Regions from separate parts of the Rossellomorea sp. LjRoot5 genome, predicted to be linked through region 1. Evidence: riboswitches for the same ligand, from Rfam matches in the RefSeq annotation. Region 1 holds a riboswitch; each other region holds the start of a gene.
The links. Region 1 has a riboswitch for cyclic di-GMP ahead of ACSQ2E_RS21735 (EAL domain-containing protein). Riboswitches for the same ligand answer to the same signal wherever they lie in the genome.

Region 1 (5,097 bases):
CCTCTTCATTTTTCATAAATTGAATTTGTTTGATTGGCTCTTCTTTCAACGCCGAATATAGGAAACTGACGGCAATCAAGCCAAATATCACACTGAATCCGGCAGCGAACTTGCCATTATGCATATGCTGCCACCACAGCCTGCGGATGGTTGAAAGAAAGCCCCATATCTTCCATTCAGTCCACTTTGTTTTATCCCGTTTATATTTCGTATGATCTTGGCTGCTCTCGTGATTGATCCACAGATAGACACCTTGATACACGACGAAAAAAGGTGTGTAGATCATAATCAATGAGATGGCAATTACCATCGGCCTGAAATCTTGAATGATATAATAAGTGATTCCCTTCATATTGAAAATGGTTTCAATGATGAATAAACTGGACAGCATCCCCCATATGATCAGCTTTCCATGATAGAAAAGACTTGGTGAAATATTTTTCAAAACATGTGAAAAGAGGATCCGTCCCCTCGACATCCCCTTACTCTGGGCAAATTCGATGTGAGGCTTCAGCAACTCTTCTTCCATAATGAAGATGAGGATACGGAAGAAGGAGATCATCGGAATGATGGACAGCGTAATCATCGGGGCAAGAAAGATCTTCTCCTCCCCGAACTCCGTGAAATTCATCAGTTCCACTCCGAAATATTTAAATACATAAACAATCATAAGTTGAAGCATGAATGCAAACATTAAATCAGGCACCGTCTCCAAGAGATTTAGTGCTTTCTTAAGAGCCCGCGTGATCGGTCTCGGTAAAAACACAGTCAAGACGGTAAGAATAAAGGCAGTAGCAAGCCCTATGCCCAAGGCTCCCCCGATAATTTGCAGAGAATACAGGTATGGTCCCCAAAGCATATCGAGGAAATCGACGGTAATCCCCTTATAGGAATAACTCCAATTGGCCCCATCCATAAAAACAAAGATGAACTTGATAAACTCCTCCAAGTAGCCTACAACATTATATAACCCTCTCTCCCTGAATACTTCGGGAGCAATACTCACGGCTAAAATCCCCATTAGACCGAGAATATAGTAAAAGATGAACCTGGTCGGAAACTTGAGATATTTCATGAATAGAATCCCCTTTATTCTCTTTTTCCTCAGTTTAATAGAAATGTTAAATTTTTTCAATTTTATTTCAAGTCTGACAATTTGGTAACAAAAAGAGTGACTCCTCTAAGTCAGAGTCACTCTCCCGGTCTAAGCCAATAACCGGCTCGGCTTTCCTAAATAAAAGCCCTGTCCAATCGTTATCCCGATTTCCCTTGCCACCTGCATATCCTGTTTTGTTTCGATTCCCTCTAAGACAATCAATGTATCATTTCCGTAGAATTGGCTGAAAAAAGAGAGGAACCGCTGTTTCTTTTCATCCTGTGCCAGGTTCATGGCGAAATAGCGGTCAAGCTTGATGATTTCCGGTTCATATTCAATGGATTTCTTAATGGAGGATGTCCCCTGCCCGAAATCATCTATCGCATACCAGACGCCATATTGCTTCAGTTCCTTTAAAGACTCTTTTAACAACGGATTCTGCCAAAGCTCTTCTGCACTGGATTCATTAATTTCAAGCACGAGCCGTCCTTTAATATCAGGGTGGCGATCCATAAGATCGGAAAAATAGGTGTGAAAGCTCGGGTGCAAGATCGTGGTGATATAAATATTGAGAAATAACTTACAGTCCTCAATCCCGTTTCCCGAAAAATGTTCAAGGGCTTTTGAAATGGACAGAGTATCCAGTTTGTACAAGATATTGGCCTTCATGGCCGATTGAAATACACTTTCGGGATTTTCATTATACTTATTTCGCAAAAGACCCTCATAAGCATAGAGGGTTCGATGTTCACCCATATCATATAATGGTTGAAAATCATGGTAGATAAAGTCGTCTTGGAAAATAGTAAAGATGTTCATAGGACCCCTATACTCTCTCTTTAGTTTTGGTCTTGCCTACAAAAAAACCACACAAAAACGCATTATCCGCGTTCGCATGTGGTCGGTTGCGCTACTGGCTCCCCTAAATGTAAGCGCCCATCTATCATTTAGGTTCAAAGCCCCCAGTCGAATGGTCAGCTTATAAAGATATTTGTCTTATAAGAAAAATATACCACATAACTAGTACTTATGGGGTGTATTTTCTAGAAATTATTAGAAAATTCATAAAGAAAGACCTATCTTGATACAAATGGATTACCACTAATCCAGAACCGCCATGGATAATCCCTGGCTTCCCCCGTGTTATCAATCCCTATTCTTTTCCCTGCCGAGATGTTTTCAGGTTGATACCCCTCTGTAATCATGAGCGGCGGTTGTAAATAACTCCCCCCATAATCCTCCATGGTAATGCCTAGTGCCTTCGTCAACTTTCCCGGCCCATTGGTCCAATTCTTCTTCACATGACCGGGTCGTCTCGCTTCCATAAGCTCTTGTCCATGGAGAGGCTCGACGGCTCTGATGAGGATCGCTTCAGGCTTTTCCCGTTCTCCGCTCACTACGTTGACCAGGCAGTGAGTATGCATGACGTATGTATAAATTCGGCCAGCTTCATGGAACATCACTTCCGTCCGCTTTGTACGCCTGTTTCCGTAACTGTGGGCGGCTCTGTCTATCGGCCCCATGTATGCTTCTGTTTCCACAATATAACCTGAAGCGATTCCTTCCTCCGTTTCTTTCACTAACACACACCCCAACAGTGATTTGGCAAGCTCCAGTGTCGGCTGCTCGTAAAAGGTTGGGGGCATAGGTGTATCTTTCATGATTTCACTTCCTTATCTACATTGTCTAATCTATTTGTACCCTACCACTGCCTATTTAAATCAAGAATCCACGATCGATGTCTAATGTGATGGTCATGGATTCCCCGCTTCGGTATTCTTGATTCCGATTACCCTACGCCTCTGGTCCCATTCAAAAATAATCCTATGGCTCATTGTGGTAGTCTCTCCACTGCTTTAAAATAAATGTATCAATTGGAAAAACAAACCAAAGTGAGGGATTGGAATGAAAAACGCATTTGCTGTCATGATTGCATTGCTTGCATTGGGGACGCTCTATGTCATCCTAAATGACAATACATCATTGTTTGCAAAAGAAAGTCAGTCAGGGGATCGGATTGAAGTGACGAATGAAATCAAACATATCGACCTGGACCTGGAAAACAGCGACACAAAAGTCATACCGACTGACAAGAATGAAGTACAGGTCGATATAGAGGGAAAAGGGACGATGACCTTAACCGGGAATGGAGATACGATTGACGTTGTGGTCAAGCATAAATGGTATGAATGGATCGGATTCAATCGCAAATCAAACGTAACGGTTTATATTCCGAAAGGGTATAGGAACAGCGTGGAAATCGATATCGGCTCCGGCAATTTCGTGATGGCTGGAGAATCTGATTCAAAGAAATGGAAACTTGATGAATTGTCGATTGACATGGGATCGGGGAATATGGAGCTTGAAAACGTCGAGACAAAACTGTTCGAACATGATGGATCTTCAGGGGATTTGGTCGTAAACGGCCTCACAACAGAGGATGGAAAAGTGGGAATCAGTTCGGGGGATGTGGAGTTATCGAACTTTGAAGGTCCCCTTGTAGGCGACTTATCCTCAGGTGAATTAACGGTCACCATGGACTCCTTAAAGGGAGACATGACATTCGATGTCAGCTCAGGTGGAGTGAAGCTTGATCTGCCGGAGAAAGCAAGCTTTAAACTGAAGGGGCAGGCAAGCAGCGGGGATATTTCCTGCAATCTTCCATTAAAGAATCAAAAAATAGAAAATGGGGATATTACCGGGGTCGCAGGCTCAGGGCAATATACCATTGATGTTTCAGTATCCAGTGGAAATGTAGATATATATTAATGAAGAGTGCCGGGAACCCCCGGCACTCTTTTAATTATTTATGATGGAATGGGCATTTTCCTTCAATCGGTTCTACATCGTCCCCAATAAAGTACTGCTTCCACTCACGGTGTTCCGGGTCCCCGTAATGACTGATATTCGGATGCGTTGGTAAGCCGTCCCATTTTTCGACCCGCTCTCTTACTTTTTCACGGGACATGATACCACCCTTGGAGGTACCCTCCAATCCTTCAAAAATCCTTCTTGGCTGAAATCCGAGTACTAAGCTATTCCCAAGGTCCCTCGTCTTTCGCTGCTTGTAGGCAGGGGCATTCCCAAACACGAAGAAAGGTTCCCCTGCAAAGGAAAAGGCCCACAAATGATGATCCGGATCCTCTGGATAATCCTCTGGCCAATCCTCCTTATCCTCACGATGAAGAAACTGCAGGATTCTCCAGAAATAATCCCTGTAATGAGGGACGGACCTCTCCTCCCTTTCAGGTTCCACAAATAAAAAGAATCCGTGACGGATCAGGCGCTCTCCTTCGGGTACATCAAACAAGTCGATGAACTCTTGAATCGTTTGGGGGAGATGCTCCCAGTTGTCATGACTGATATAGGAATACCGAAGCTCACCCTTCTTCTCTCCGGTCATACCGAAGTAACAAGGGAAAGTGCGGTCAGTAACAACCTCATGAAAATTCTTATATTCTTCTAAAACCCATTGAGGAACAATCTCCGGGTTTGTCATATCTTCTTTTGTCAGCAATAAACTGTTCGTTGTCAATTCTTCCACCTCAAATTTATGTCGATGGTATGCTCTTCCCGAATTGTGACAAGTTAAAACAATTACTGACAAAATAAGCACCGCATTGCCATCATTAAAAAAGGTAAAGCGGAATCCGCTTTACCTTTTCTTTAACTCCGCCCCTAATTCCACTCCAAGTGCCACGATCGATTGATTGATCCTCCACACATAGTAGAAATGGTGAATAAGATCCACCTGGGACTTATGCCAGCTTGGAGCCTGGGTTTCAATTCTTTCCCGCTCGTGGTTTAAATCCCACATAACGGGAGCACTTCCCTTTTCTTTTAACAATTGCCGGAGCGTCTCGATGTTTTGAGAGATTTTTTCTTCCGTATCTGAAAACGCACTATTGAGTTCCTCTGAAACCGTTGCCGGCACCTTTCGATGGGAGGAAGCAAGCAGGTGCTTTGCGTAATAATTAATGGCCGTTACCACCGTGATCCAG
Region 2 (5,097 bases), 4.0 Mb from region 1:
TGAGCGCAAAGGATTGATCCTGCAAATGCTTAACCAACTGAAGCAGCTCTGTAACCATCCGGCTCTCTATTTGAAAGAACCGGACCCGAAGTCGATCCTGTCCCGCTCTGAAAAAATGCAGAAACTGAAGGACATCGTGGAAACCGCCCTAGAATCTGGCGAAGCCTGCCTGATCTTTACCCAGTATATCTCAATGGGCGAGATGATCCAGGAAGTGATGAAGGAAGAATTCGATGTGAATGTCCCGTTCCTGAACGGAAGCACGGCTAAAGGAAAACGGGATGAACTCGTCGAGAAATTCCAAAACGGCGACTTCCCTGTCTTCCTTCTGTCACTGAAAGCAGGCGGTACCGGTCTGAACCTGACCGCTGCCAACCACGTCGTCCACTACGACCGCTGGTGGAACCCGGCCGTCGAGAACCAGGCCACCGACCGTGCCTACCGGATCGGCCAGAAACGTTTCGTTCACGTGCACAAGCTCGTTTCATCAGGCACCCTTGAAGAAAAAATCGATGCCATGCTCATGAAAAAGCAGGCTCTGAACGACGAAATCATCCGCAGTGACCAGTGGGTGACGGAATTGTCGGATCAGGATCTGGAATCGTTGCTGGTGTTGGAATAGATGTTGTTGTTGCCTCTTTCCTTTTATGGGAAAGGGGTTTTTTTGAGGAGTTATTAACTATCAAATGGTTATATTTGGAAAAATACGCAATAATTGAAATAATGACGCAATTAACAATGGAAATGACGCAATTAATTTGAAAATGACGCAATCACTCAAGAAAATGACGCAATTAATCTCATAGCGAATCACCACACACTCATACAGCCCAATTTCTCATAAAATAAATGCCTGAAACCGGTTCAAACTAGGGATTCCCTCCCCCAGTTTCTTAGTATCTCTCAAATTCGTCTCATTACATGCCAAAACCTGTACAAACCCACCTCCTCTATTAATCTAAAACGATATCACGTCTTCTAATTTTCTTTTTTTCAATTATAATTACACAAAATGATTCACCATACCAAATAAAAAAAACACCAGCCTCCCCTCAAGGAAACCGGCTCAATATGAAGACAAAAAGGGGAATATTTCACTTACTAACCGCTATACATATTTATGTCTAATGAGGCAAATCAGGGGCATCGTGCGGGTGACCATTGGAATTTGAGACAGAGTACTTATAGGTTGGATTGACGCTTATGGAAAGAAATCTGGTTGAGGGTTATAAAAGATCAAGATGAGGTTTTCAAAACCGGGTTTGGATATTCGTATCCTTGTTCAAGGGCGGTTACCCGTTGAGATAAGTAGAAGTTTTCGACATTGACTCTTGCTACTTTTTTAATGAGATCTTCCGTCATTTTTTCCAGTCGATCGATTCTTTGTTCAAGTTCTTGCAGTGTGACCAAAACTCCATCTCCCTTTTAAAAAATTAGAACGGCAATTCGATTGGTTCTTTCTTGCTCGGTTCAGGTGTAACCGGGGATGCCTGCTTACTGTCCAGGAAACGGACGTTTTCAGCGACGACTTCGGTGATATACGTCCGCTTCCCTTGATCGTTTTCAAAGTAACGTGTTTGGATGCGGCCGGTCACCCCAACGACGGAACCCTTCCTGCAGTACTTTTCCGTATTGTCCGCTGCACGGTTCCACATCGTACAGAGTACAAAGTCGGCATCAGTTTGGCCTTGCTGATTCTTATAAGGCCGGTTCACGGCAATCGTCACGCTAAGTACTGATTTTCCCTCCGTTGTTTTTCTCGCTTCCGGATCTTTCGTCAGTCTTCCCACCAGGGTCACTTGGTTGATCACTTGGGTTCATCTCCTCCTTTCTGTTAAGGTGATCTCATCTTACTTCTATGTGCAAATCTTGTAAAATCGTGAATTTCCGAAATTAGAGGTAAAAACGGCTTGAATTTCGGAAATTCGCCTAGGGAGATTTTCCTCTTTTTCATTAAAATCATGGTCAAAAACACAAAATTGCATCTTTCGTCATTTTTTTCATTTATAAATGTATTAGGGAAACAAATCCCCCCTGTGATATAATTTGATAAAACCTTTAAATGGGAGATGTTCGTTCATGAAAACCTTTAAAGTGATTTCCCTTCAAGTAGTGGAGAACGAGGAACTGCATGACTTCGAGCTTGTGGACGGTCTGATCATCAATAAAGAAGACGGTCAGAAAACATGGCTTGTCGAAACGTATATGTCGAATGAATACATCGAATTTTTCCAAAAGGCTCAGCAAAGCAAAGAAGACTTGGAAATCCAGGTCGTGATTTCCCATGCAGCCAATGATCCTGCTGCCTTCATGACATCCATCCGTTGTATCAAAGAAATGGATAAACATATCAGCATTATGTTTGAAGGAAAATTGAAGAAACAACGGAATGAATATGCGGAGATACTGCTTGATGACTTAGTCCAGAAAGGGTACTCCGGGGATGAACTCGTTCGTGAGTTCCGTGAGAAGATGGTATCTAAGCCGAGGATTCCGGCAACGGCAAAGCCGAGCATTTAATAATACGAATATATGTAATTTCTTGTCGAATTATTTATGATATAATTATATTTAATATTGTGACTTCAAACATGAAGTCTTTAGGTAGGTGTCCCTGATGATTGGAGAGAGAGTTAAGAAATACAGACAAGAAAAAAGAATGTCCATGACGGAGCTCGCTGAAAAAGCAGGCGTAGCTAAGTCATATTTGAGTTCAATTGAACGTAACCTTCAACAAAACCCTTCCATTCAGTTTCTGGAGAAAGTTTCAGCGGCTTTAGGAATTCCTATGGATGCTCTATTATACGATCAACCCGAGGATCAAAACATTGATCACGAATGGATGAAGATTGCAGAAGAAGCAATGGATTCTGGAATCACCAAGGAACAGTTCCGGGAGTTCATTGAATTTAATAAATGGAAATTAGGCAATAAATAAAGTCTTGCGAAGAGTTCGCAAGACTTTATTTATATTACATTATTTTATATCCGGCCTTTACTTCCTGGGATTGCTTTTGTAAATACTCCCTGATTTGTTGCTTAGATATTCCTGCTTCCAAGGCTTCTTTCACTAGCTCAACCCATTCTTGGTCCAATTCTCTATTCCCCAAATTGTTTCCCTCCTAAAATACAGTAAACGTATTCCAGGCAATCCAGCCGCCATCGTATTAATATGCGTTTCAAATTCACGTTGATGTCTTTCATATGTAGTCTTCCAGGAAATTGATTTACTATTAATACTTTAGACCTGTGACTTTGCGTCCCCATTTTTCAATGGGTTTGCCTTTTTCTGCCCTCACTCTTCATCGCTTTTCGTTATATCAATAGTACCATCTTTTTTCAAAATTTTTTGTCTATTCAAAGAAAATTTTTACACTTTTTTCCTACAAGTGAATGCTTTATTCGACATTATCCAAGTTTATTACTAAATAAATTGTTGTATTCTTTAAAAGCATAAAGATATTTGTCGAAATTCAAAGATATTTATTGTTCATATTCTTTTCATAAGCTTCTAACTTTTTTCGGAGTGGGATAAAATCACTATGCCTTAAGAAGGGCGTATAAAATGGTGCTTCAGTTAAGTCATGACCGCAAGATGGGCAAATCCAATCACCTGTTTCAGTGCTACTGAATGAAGAGCGAGTACATCGATTGCAAACTTTTTTATACATTTATCCACCTCTCTAATGTTATGATCACTTCGTTCTTATTAATATATTCATTTTGTTCTGTATAAAGAACTTTATAAATTAACTATAGTCTAATTTCCATAAAAATGAAAGTCTGGATTTTTTATTTTTATAAAAAAACAGAGGCAACTCATAGTCGCCTCTGTCTTACCCCATTACTCGTCCTTATTATCCTTATCCTTCATATCAATATCATCTTCTACAGCGTCTTCTTCAGGTGTGTTGTTATCCTTCGCTGCATCTTTGTCGCCTTGCTTGTTCTTGTCTTCTGACTCAGGGTAGTTCTCTTCATTCATGTCCCCGTTGTCGTTCATATCGTTATTCTCATCCATGTTGTCGTTTTCTTCCACTGGTGCTTCGTCTTCCGGAGGAGGCTCCTGGTTGGCGTTACATCCTACAAGAAGGAAAGCGGCAAGTGCAGATCCACCAAGGATCGATAGTAACTTTTTGCTCATGATGTATGACTCCTTTCTATGTTGGTTAATGTAAGACCGTTACGTTGGTCTTTTGTTAGCTTTCCCGGAAAATGAATTAACTTGCATATGGAATCATTTTTTCAAGGTAAAAAAAGCCGGATTTGACGTGAAATGAATCACATCAAACCCGGCCGCATTATACCTGATTACTCTTGCTTATCCCCAAGAGCAAACATCATCTCTAATTCACAAGCAACTTCACCATCAACGGTTGCAACACCTTTTCCTTTACCGATCGGTCCTTTAAAGCGGATCATTTCCACTTCAAGTCGGAGCTGATCACCAGGCTTTATCTGACGCTTGAAACGGCATTTGTCAATGCCCGTGAAGAACGCCAGACGTCCACGGTTATCCTCGACCTTCAGCATCGCCACAGCTCCGACCTGAGCCAGCGCCTCGACAATCAGCACGCCCGGCATCACAGGGTAATCAGGAAAGTGACCATTGAAGAACTCCTCATTCGCCGTCACATTCTTGATCCCGACCGCTTTCTTGCCTTCCTCCACCTCTAAAATCCGATCCACCAGCAAAAACGGATAACGATGGGGAATAATCTCTTTAATCTCATTAATATCAAGCATAAATAATTCCTCCTACCAATATGTATGTACACCTTATTGTACAGAAACTGTGGTTGTAATAGCAACAGGATGGGAGGGACGGACCTCGAAATCCGCCCTAATCCCCCAAGGAAATCCCTTTATATCAACATTTCTCCTCAAAAAAGGCATCAAATTCGAGGTCCGTCCCTCCCAACTCCAAATTTGCAACGATATCTACGTAAAAAAAGGGACGGACCTCGAATCACAAGCTCCATCCGCAACGAAACCCTGTTATATCAAGGTTCACTGTCGTAAAAGCTAACGATTTCGAGGTCCGTCCCTCAAAAATTATTTCTTCATTACGATATCAATGATATGCTGCCAGGTTTC
Region 3 (5,097 bases), 3.9 Mb from region 1:
CATAAGAGTTGCGTGACAAAAACTAAAAAGTAATTTTTTTAAGAGTCTTAATGGATAACGGCTCCATCTTTTTTGTGCTTCACAGATTAAAACAGTAGTTCTGTAGAATACATACAGGAAAATGAGGAAGACCAATGCTTATTTTCCTGTATGTATTGATCTTCCCATTCAATATATTCGCTAAGTTATTTCACTTTTATCTGGTAAGGTTGAATTTATTTTTCCCTTGCACTCAAGTACTCCATACAACTCATAATAATCATTAAAGGAGTCAAACTAACCAAATACCTGGACCGCGTTTTTCATACTAGGCAGGGAATGGTATGTCGTGGTCGGCCGAAATGACATGAAGTTTTATTTAAAATCTCACAATATATCAAGTGAATTTATAGTCAAAAGGGGAGCTTCATATTGGATCCTCCCTTTTGACTTGTGGACATGAAACTTGGAAGAGTTGAGACAAAAGTAACCGTCAATTTTCGGTCGTACAGGGCTGTCAGTAACAAGAAGGGTGGTCCTCTGCATGGCAGAGGTGGAACAAAAACTTGTCCTTAGTGGAACAAAAACATGGCAAGCCTGGTACAATTCAGTGGCTGTATTCACCCCGAGAAACCTAATGTGAAAAGACACAACCAGAATAGTACCCTAGCTGTGTCTTTTCTTGTTTATTAAAGTCATTCAATTTGGGATTTGTATTGAATTCTTGCGATTCCTGAGTCTTTGGTGTGGGTGTACCCTTCTCCTATAAGCACGTATTTATTATCAATTGAATAGATCTGCGTGTATAAACCCGACATTTCATCGATGCCTGCATACTGTGGGGTTCCTAGCAGTGATTCCAAGTCTTTGAAAGTTTGTGGTGTGTTATTTACGTTATAAAGAATGGACACAAGCTGTTCTTCGTTCATTAAGTGGCTAAAGAATAAATTAGAATCTTTATACCCAAACGTAGGAGCGCCTTGATAATATTCTTCAACATCTGGAGTGCCTAATTCATTTTTAATTTGTTGAATATTGGTACCAAGAGGATATGGAATTCCTTTTAATCGTCCTTTAGTAAGTTCTTCCTTAAATGCCTTGTCAAAATATTGTTCGGTATCCATTAGCATAACGGTTCTATTTTGAGTTTTCAGTATCCAATCAGATTCGAATTCCCATAGTTCCTCAGTTTGCACATTGCCATTATCGTCAAGTATCTGCAGTGAAAATGCATTCTTATTCATTTGGACTTTATAGGGATTTTCGTTCGATATGGCAATGGTTGAAACAGATCGAATCTCTTGATTAGAGGGGTTATATTTAAAAATTTTTAAAGCGGAATACATATTGGTAGCACTTGCTACTGTTTGGCTTCCCACAAGGAATTTCTCTTTCTTCGTGTTTTCAATTACTCCGTGAAGCTGGAAATCATTCACCAGATCATCCTTATACTCCCCTGCTTTTTTCCAAGCTCGTGAAGAATCGTCCTGTTTAAAAATTGTTAAGCCGTGAATATTCTCAGTAAGCTGTTCTGAAAATGGACCATAATAAGCGATGACCTCGGGTAAAGTGTCGTTATCAAGATCATGTACTATATATTGAACGGGACCTTCTATGCCGACATTAGATAAGAACCCATCTGCTTTGCTTTCATCAATCCACTCCCTATCACTTTTCTTTTCTTTCTTTAAAAGGGTGGGATCATTCTTGCTCGCTTTCGCAATGTCTGGCGTAGAAGAAGTTTCCTCCGTCTTGGTTTCTGTGTTGTTGCTCTGGCAGCCTACAATGCCAGCCATTATAAAAATGAGGGTAATCGTGCTGATGAATCGTTTCATGGAATCCTCCAGATAGTGTTATTCTTTAATAACTCAATCCAACTTCGTATTAATATCCCCAAGCATGCCAGCGGTTCCGTAATTATGGGTATAAGCAGGATCTTCAATTGAATTTAGGTGGAATTTGAAAGGAAGGAATCTCAATACTTCCTTTCTATTAATGTCCCATTCTTTTTAATTGTGATAGCTTGTTATATGCGTTAATTATTCCGATCATCCACCCTAGGAGTAACGTAACAATAACCGAAAACGCAAGATTGATGGTGGTTATCATTAATGCGGTATATCCTTTACCGCCACCGCGTGCCCAATGTTCACGATCTGATCTTCTCATAGTGTTATATAAGTTCAGGATTTGACGCCAGCCATACACAATTCCCACTGGATAGCAAATAATCATGAATAAAATTAGGTAATCATTGACACCAAAACGTATTGTTGAACCGGAATATGTTGTGATGGCTTTGAATAGAAACACTGCAGCAAGAATAATCCCCACCGCAATGAGAACAAGGATCTTCTTTAATTCTTGTTTATACAACATGCTTCTGACCCCCTTATGCTTTCTGTTGGGAAGTGGATTACGCCACTTCAGATTCAATTCGTTTAAATGATTCGGGATGACTGGACGCCAGGTTAGCCCACAATCCTTTTCTGAAGCTCATTTCCATTTCATTGAAGCTGTTTAAAACTTGTATTAGTGGATCACCATAGCCTAGTTGGTAAGCAAAATGGTCGGCTTCATATTCATTTTTTCTGGAAGAATGCATAACGAGCATTGTGCCAAATTTCGTCCAAAGCCACATCATCGCGACTAGCATGAAGTCGATGAAAATAGTCATAATCAAAGTCCCGAAGCTGCGGTTTGCGATACTTGCCATGATGCCAACGGCTGACATTACCACACGATAGAGTACAAACATGGTGGAAACGATCATATTCCCTACTGATACAATTAGAATAAGGTCAGTATCCTTGTTGGAAAGATGTCCAAATTCATGTGCTAGAGTAGCTTTGATTTGTTCATCACTGTACTGCAATAAGCCGCTGGTAAGGCAGATGGTTTTACGGCCCGTAGCAAACGCATTGGGATTAGAATCGTTACTTATGAAGAGCTTGACGTGATCTGCAATGGATGGATCAAGCATTTTAGCTTTCTCATAAACTTCCTCGAATAATGGCATAAGACGGTCAATATATTCTTGTGAGAGCGGTTTGCATCCTTGTTGGACGCGGAGCATCCATTCACCAACTGGAGATAATGCGATGGTAAGAGAGACCAGATACAATGATAAACCAACAAAGATGTCTTGAAAAAGAGCCATGACAATCAGTGTATTAAGAATAAGATAAATAATAATTCCAGTGTTCTGCTTCTTAAATAGCCGTTTTGCGAAATCAACGAAATACATAGTTTTTTATCCTCCAATAATTATTTTTTATAAAAATCGTATTACCTCAGACCGGTTCCCCTAAAAAAAAAAAGCTAAAGCAAACAGCCATAGCTCAATTTTTCTACGGCAACCTGACAATCATAGCGCTGAATAGCACCTTAGACTCATGGATTTGCGTCCTCCCCTTTCAGAAAGTTTGCCTTTATCACTATTATAGGAAATTAGTAATATATTTAAATTGAGTATAAAGTAATAAGAAAAATATGTAAATGGTATAGAAAGAAAAGTCATTCAATCCAATTTGGCAAAACTATGGGCATGTCCAAACTTTAAAGGATTATATAGGTGAAATGGCTCTAGAACCCGTCTACTCTATCATTGCCTTCTCGAAGAAAGCCACATTAAAATGTAAAGATGAATTTACATCAGCGAAGGTTATTAAATTTGGGCAATTAACAAAAGTTATCAAAGAGTGGTGTTTTGGAAGCAGAAGAACCGTCCCCTTGCTTCTCATCTTAAATGGAATAAGGTATAATATACCATAAGACAAGTGAAATCGGCTTAATGTGAAGAAATTGAGGTGAGTGTGATGTTTGGCTTTTGGGTGATTGTGACGATATGTTTAGCTATTTGGGGTGGATATATTGCTTATAAATCTGAACGGTGAGGATGGTCAGTTCGTCCTCTCACGGCTATGAAAAATCCTCACTTATGAAAGTGAGGATTTTTTGTTTGAATTATCACCCTTGTTCAACCAGGTGTGAGGCAAATTCTCCGATGCTCCGCAGCATGTCTTCCCATTCTTTCTCATCGGCTAAATGGAAATGGACCGTCGCCGAATCATCGCTGTATTCGCTCAGCCAAATTCCTTGGGTGGATGGAAGGAAGAATAGGATATTCTCCAGATACATTTCATCCTCCAGTGACACGATTCCAAAGTTGGATATATTGAATAATGTCCATTCAAAGCGTTTTAAATCCTCAGTAAACAGGTCGAAGCTGCTCACTTCTTCAGGTGTGAAGCGTGAGCTTTTTCGAACCTTTTTTAGTTTATCCGGATTGCTTAAGCGGTCGAAGTTCTTCTCGCTCAGAATGAAGGATCGCTGCTCGTTCGTGTGAAGCTTCTGGATGCCATAGTATTCTTTCATATAATGCTCCATCTCATCTGCTGAAATGATGGAGAACTCATGGATGATATCCTTTTCAATGAGGTGGAGCAGCCACTCATCGTTCTCGTAGTGATGGATCATCAACACAGACTGAGCCGGTGTATTGGAACAGCGGATCATCCTCTTGGATTCCACATAGTTCCTGATGAAGTGGAGCATTTCCTCCGTTAAAGGATTCTCTCCTCTTGCATCACGCTCTTCATCCAGGATGCGCTTCATGATCAGCTGTTTACTCGTCGCCTCCATGATGGCGATCCATTCCTGTTCGGTCTTCTTCCCGATCGCTGCCTCTGCAATCCCCTTTGCTACACTGTCGTAGCCTGATAAGCTGACCATTAAGGCAAGTTCTTCTGATGTGCATGTTAGTATATGGTTCATGGGCTCACTCCTATAAGTATGTATTTTGTTGAGGTGTTACATACTTCTTCAATAACATTTACCCTGTCTCTTGTTGAGTGGGAATATATCCTCTTCTAACCAAAAAAGATGTAATCTACGATCATAGATAGAACGGTATAAAGGGTGACCGAAAGAATTCCCTGAACGAGGAGGGCAACTAGAAATAGAATTTTTCGTAAGAACCAATTGTATTTTTCGATTTTCGTATAGATATAGGGTCCGGAACCCAGCATCCCCTTCTGGAATGCGTTTGTTATTTTTTGAAATAACGTAGTGGGGGGATCAAAGATCGCCACTTCGTAGTAACCTAACATTGTTTTT
Region 4 (5,097 bases), 4.0 Mb from region 1:
AAGTGGCATTCGCACCTTACGTGAAAATTCTAAAAATACTAATAACTACTATTATTGTATGGTCTGAATCAGGAGAGGTCAACGAAAAAAAGAGTGATTTTAGAAACTTAGAGAGGTAGTTTGGTAGCGTGGTAAAGGGTTTTTGCGGTGGTACGGGAGGTGGAGGTCCGTCCCTCAAAAAAAGACGTACCTGTTCAGGTTCGCCTCATTCCTCCTTTACTCTTCTTGTTTTTTTCCTTTTCCTTTGAATATCTGGGGATTGTTCATTAAGTAGGTGACGGTTCCGTCATCGGACTTCAGGCTTAAGTAGGATAGGATATCCTGTTTGTCTTCGCTGGAAAGTGGGCCGTCTACAGGGTACAAGGGCAGGATATTCAATCGCTCCGTTCCCTCCCGCTTTTCGAGTACAATCTTACAATCCTTTGGTGTGATGTCACCTATCCGGACAAACTTGAATGGGATGGAGTGATTCCGATCGACGGGAACGGCAAACAATGTCGTGAACCCGACTGTTTCGAGAATTTTATCCGAGTACATGATGCTCTCGAGCGCATGAGAGAATCCCGGCGGACGGTTCACCACGACTAACTTATTGTAATAATGCTGCCCTTGAAAAACGACTAAATGTTTTTTTGATTTCTTGACGATTCTTTTGGAAATGTGAAAATCCTCGAATACTAAAAGAAATTCTTTTCTCATACTTTCCTCCTCCTAAAAATAGGGATTTCGTCCTACTGAATATGAATTTCGACACCAACACCCAAAATCCTCTATATTTTTTCCAAAAACTTCTATTGTTTCACTTTTTAATTGTATTTTTATGGAGTTCTACTTTTTGTACGCCCTTTTCTACATACTCCTGATATCTGCTGATTTGAGGAGCCGGAAAATAATTGAGCGTGCGTTCCTTGGAAAGTAAGGGGTTATCAATGGAATGGATGTAGAAAGGATAACTGCTCCAGGGGTATGTCTCGGGGTGAATGGTGAGTTTTGCTTCAACTGGATTGTGGTGGATATATCTGCTGGCATTAATAAAATACGATGGTGTATCGATCTTGGTCGATCCATACCGCCCTTGGAACACATGCCCGACATAATCATATTTTTTATTGAAATAGACGGCGTATCGGGTGTGAAGGATACGGATGGACTTCTCCAGTGGAACATCGTGGGTTTCGATCAGCAGATGAATGTGGTTGGACATCAAACAGTAGGCGTGGATGGTAAATGGGTACTTTTCTTTCGTTTCCTGCAAATACGTTAAATACTTCTTGCGATCGTCATCATCATGAAACAGATCCTGCTTCCGGTTCCCTCTCGCCGTCACATGATACGTCGTTCCCGGACTCCAATTCCGAGGCGTTCGAACCATACCCTCACTCCTTCTCTCAATCTCATAATCTTACATTAAATCTATTCGACACGAATGCGTAAAATCCTCTTTTTTATTGAGGGACGGACCTCTATTCATTCACAATACCGTGTAAATGGAATGGGTAGAGAGGTCCGTCCCTCGTTCTATCTATCTCTTCTGTGGTCGTCTAGGTTGGTGATGCTTTTTGGTGTGTAGTAGATGACTCGCCGTTTACCGTGATGCGTTGTGCTGAACACCAGGTTGGATTCCGGTTTCATCTGGATCCATGTGATGACTTTCTTTATTTCCTTCGTAGAAAGGCCAGCCTCATCCCTATTATGTTGTTCCCCCATTCTATCTCCACCTTTACCCCCAATTCGACAAAATCACAATTATATTTACATTTTAATACGTTTTACTGTAAATTTGTATACTTTTTCCAAATTATATTTAAACGTAATCAGAATAAATATTTCAAAACGTGTAATTTCCTAATACCTGCCCGTAAAACCTTTATCTTGAAGAAAAAAGGGATAGTCGGTGAAAACAATGGATCTACATGTAGAGTTACAGCATTATCGCAATGATGTATTAGAGCTGACCCAGAGAGAAGCTGCCCTTCGCCTGAATATCAGCCAGGGCGCATTATCAAACTATGAAACCGGTGCAAGGGACATCCCCTACAAAATGCTGCTTACCTTTAAGGAAGTCTATAAAATCCCGACCCATGAAATGAACCGGATCATGTACGGGGAGGAGAGCGACAGCCTTGGACAAAGCCACGACCCCATGATCCTGAGAGAAACCTTCGAAGACGAAGAAACAAAAGAAATTCTAAAAACCCTCCAGGAGCATCCAAAATTCAAGCGAACCCTGTCATCCCTCTCCTACTTCACAGAAAAGCGCAAAGAAAAATTCATCGCACACGTAAACCACTTCTACCAGACGACGAAGGACTGGTAGAATCCCACGGGAGGGACGGACCTTACTATTCGCAGCTTAAACCCTGTTATACCGGGATTTCCTTTCCTATCTTTTCATAAAAGTGAGGTCCGTCCCTCAATTCACTCAAAAAAAAAAAGCGCCTAGATTCCCGGGTTTTTGGGGTCTAGAGCGCTTTTTGGTTTGTATCTATGGTGTATCCGGATTGGAGTTCTTGTTTTAGCCAATGGATCATTGTGTTGGTATCCATGTTTCCTTGTTGACCTTTGTCGAACGCTTTTTGGATAACGTTCAAAATATGCTGATCGTTGTTCGCATTTCCTTTCAAAAAGACAACCTCCTACATCATTAAACAGTTTATATCACTTTATTACACTATTAGACGACATTTCAAACATCAATTTTATGCTATATTACCAGAAAACGTCACTTGTTTAAAGATAAATTTTTTTAGAATGATCTTCAAAACATACTTTAGGCCTATTTAACTTCCATAACCAAACGTCGATATAATAGTGGTATGGTCTTGAAAAGTGGCAAAATCATCGAAAGGTGATGACGCAAAGCTATAGGGGCTATTACATGCCAGCCAGCTACCAAACCAAGGAGGGATTATTTTGTCGTTTTTGACACCCGAAGAAATAGTAGTAAAAAAGAAAGCTCGTAAAATGTGGATGTACATAGGATTATTTGTTTTTACTGTCGCTCTAATAGCGGGCACTACATTTTTAACGTATAACATGTAAAAGCGTCTTGAGGCGCTTTTTTAATTTTATAAATTTCCATTCTACAATTTATGGAAACTTTCGGGGTTTTTCGATAGAATAAGAGAAGTAATCAAAACTAGTTGGAGGCAACCATTTATGCATACAGAAGTTAAACTCATCCGGGGATTAAGACAACCATCCTACTTCTTTTATCAATTAAAGGAAATGGAAGTATTAAGAGGATATAAAAAAAAGATTCTCCTTGTTTTCCTATTGTCTGCCCTTATCTTTGGCCTCATTTCTTCCTTTGGAATCGGTATGGACCCTCTTTCAAAGGAACTGACGAAACTTTCACCCTTCACATTCGAGATGGAAAAGTTCTTGTTCCTATTAGGAAGAATCATTTCTGGAATAGTATATGCGGCAGTCATCCTGTTCGTACCGGCCCTGATTTTCTGGACCATTTCAGACGAAGGGGAATATCGCAAGCTTGTCATCACCCAAAGCCTGGTCTTACTCATACTATTAATTGAAAGACTGACCTATATTCCATTATCCCTTTTTCTTTCACTTGATTGGTTCTCATCACCCCTATCACTCGGAGTCATTGCTCAATACATAACCGCTAAACCATGGGTCATCTATTTCCTGGGCTGTTTCTCCCTATTTAAGATATGGGTTTTCTATATTCAATACAAAGGCGTCAAGAGACTCACTCAGCAAAAAAACTGGCTCATCTGGCTCGTGATTTTGTTAATGAATCTACTATTCTGGGCTGCTACTGCATTTCTTGCATTCCTGGATTTATCCACTCTAATCTAACTATTTAAAGGCTGTGAACATTCATGTACAAACGAACCTTATTCTATACCACCCTCACCGTGTCGCTCCTTTTTATAGGCGCCAATACATATCTCATTGAAAAAGCGGACAGTAAAGTCGACCGGGAAGTCCGTGTCGCCGAATGGGAACCCGTCAACAAAGGGGCTCTTGCAAAAGAAATGCCGAAAGCCGGCGTCGTTGCTTCTGAAGAAGAAAACTACATCTATTTTAACGATGAATTCGGCTCCTTTAAAAAATTCCTTGTCAAAGAAGGGGATCAGGTTAAATCCGGAACACCCCTATATGAGTATGAAGTAACCGATCAATCTCAGCAAAAGAGCGTCTTGGAATCAGAAGCTGATCAACTTGAAGACGAGATCGACAGCATCGAAGGCAATATTTCCGACCTGAAGCGATTGGAATCATCCCTTCCATCAGGCTCGACGGACGACAAAGAAATTCCCATCGACGCCAGTGCCCTTCAATCGGAATATGATCTTAAAAAAGAAATTGCCGCCAAGGAACTTGAAATTGATCGCCTGGAAAGTCAAATCGACAATCTCGAGCGCCAAATTTCCGATATCGAATCGTACGAAACGACCCTGACCGTCCAAAGCAGCGTGGACGGAACCATCAAGGACCTATCCCATGCGATCGACAATCCATTGATCACGATTGCCTCAGAGTCAACCATCGTCACCACCGATCTGACGGAAAAAGAAATCGTCAGAGTCGATGAAAATATGAGTGCAACCGTCCAATCGGATGTTGAGAAAAAAATTCTAAAAGGGCTTGTCACCCGTGTGGCAACCCTTCCCAAAAACGATCCGCACATCCAAACAGACAGCCTATACCCTGTAGAAATTAAACTGCAGGACACAAAAAACGAACTGCTTCCAGGACACCATGTCTTCCTATCCATCATTACGGATAAAGTCAAAGGTGCCTTCGTGGTCCCGGTAACGGCCGTTGAAAAAGATGGCGAATCGAAATATATTTGGATTTTAACATCAAAAGGCACCGTCGAAAAACGCAAAGTCGAAACCGGCCTCACAGTCGATGGACAGCAACAAATCAAATCCGGTGTGAAAGCAGGGGAATACTATATCGTCTATCCTGACGAGATTCCCGCCCTACAAAAAGGCGCAACATTCATCACAGCCCTTGATTGGGACAAAGTGAAATTGAGAGATTTGAAGAAATTCGATCGTCCGACGATATTGGAGAATTTATTGTTGGGGATTTTGGAACGGAAATAATCGTAGTATATGG

Region 2: linked by a shared signal. The riboswitch ahead of ACSQ2E_RS01280 (anti-repressor SinI family protein) and the one ahead of ACSQ2E_RS21735 (EAL domain-containing protein) in region 1 are both predicted to bind cyclic di-GMP.
Region 3: linked by a shared signal. The riboswitch ahead of ACSQ2E_RS01765 (zinc metalloprotease HtpX) and the one ahead of ACSQ2E_RS21735 (EAL domain-containing protein) in region 1 are both predicted to bind cyclic di-GMP.
Region 4: linked by a shared signal. The riboswitch ahead of ACSQ2E_RS01330 (hypothetical protein) and the one ahead of ACSQ2E_RS21735 (EAL domain-containing protein) in region 1 are both predicted to bind cyclic di-GMP.

The regions. Positions count from the first base shown of each region.
Region 1 covers NZ_CAXUQN020000001.1:4,258,063-4,263,159, forward strand. Annotated here, with positions in the region: gene ACSQ2E_RS21730 (ABC transporter permease subunit) at 1-1,075, opposite strand, end outside; gene ACSQ2E_RS21735 (EAL domain-containing protein) at 1,205-1,915, opposite strand; cyclic di-GMP riboswitch class II at 1,987-2,067, opposite strand; gene ACSQ2E_RS21740 (DNA-3-methyladenine glycosylase) at 2,173-2,757, opposite strand; gene ACSQ2E_RS21745 (DUF4097 family beta strand repeat-containing protein) at 3,002-3,865, shown strand; gene ACSQ2E_RS21750 (YqcI/YcgG family protein) at 3,900-4,595, opposite strand; gene ACSQ2E_RS21755 (FUSC family protein) at 4,752-5,097, opposite strand, start outside.
Region 2 covers NZ_CAXUQN020000001.1:241,612-246,708, reverse strand. Annotated here, with positions in the region: gene ACSQ2E_RS01305 (DEAD/DEAH box helicase) at 1-622, shown strand, start outside; gene ACSQ2E_RS01300 (hypothetical protein) at 1,237-1,410, opposite strand; gene ACSQ2E_RS01295 (single-stranded DNA-binding protein) at 1,434-1,811, opposite strand; gene ACSQ2E_RS01290 (YwpF-like family protein) at 2,080-2,520, shown strand; gene ACSQ2E_RS01285 (helix-turn-helix domain-containing protein) at 2,618-2,938, shown strand; gene ACSQ2E_RS01280 (anti-repressor SinI family protein) at 2,973-3,110, opposite strand; cyclic di-GMP riboswitch class I at 3,144-3,294, opposite strand; gene ACSQ2E_RS01275 (hypothetical protein) at 3,845-4,144, opposite strand; gene fabZ (3-hydroxyacyl-ACP dehydratase FabZ) at 4,312-4,746, opposite strand; gene ACSQ2E_RS01265 (DNA-directed RNA polymerase subunit beta) at 5,056-5,097, opposite strand, start outside.
Region 3 covers NZ_CAXUQN020000001.1:340,327-345,423, forward strand. Annotated here, with positions in the region: gene galE (UDP-glucose 4-epimerase GalE) at 1-33, shown strand, start outside; gene ACSQ2E_RS01755 (DUF4309 domain-containing protein) at 675-1,814, opposite strand; gene ACSQ2E_RS01760 (hypothetical protein) at 1,972-2,358, opposite strand; gene ACSQ2E_RS01765 (zinc metalloprotease HtpX) at 2,396-3,226, opposite strand; cyclic di-GMP riboswitch class I at 3,331-3,419, opposite strand; gene ACSQ2E_RS01770 (hypothetical protein) at 3,949-4,755, opposite strand; gene ACSQ2E_RS01775 (hypothetical protein) at 4,851-5,097, opposite strand, start outside.
Region 4 covers NZ_CAXUQN020000001.1:253,206-258,302, reverse strand. Annotated here, with positions in the region: gene hutP (hut operon transcriptional regulator HutP) at 1-2, opposite strand, end outside; gene ACSQ2E_RS01355 (hypothetical protein) at 217-699, opposite strand; gene ACSQ2E_RS01350 (transposase) at 800-1,372, opposite strand; gene ACSQ2E_RS01345 (hypothetical protein) at 1,519-1,707, opposite strand; gene ACSQ2E_RS01340 (helix-turn-helix domain-containing protein) at 1,904-2,317, shown strand; gene ACSQ2E_RS01335 (hypothetical protein) at 2,463-2,624, opposite strand; cyclic di-GMP riboswitch class I at 2,822-2,897, shown strand; gene ACSQ2E_RS01330 (hypothetical protein) at 3,160-3,825, shown strand; gene ACSQ2E_RS01325 (efflux RND transporter periplasmic adaptor subunit) at 3,849-5,084, shown strand.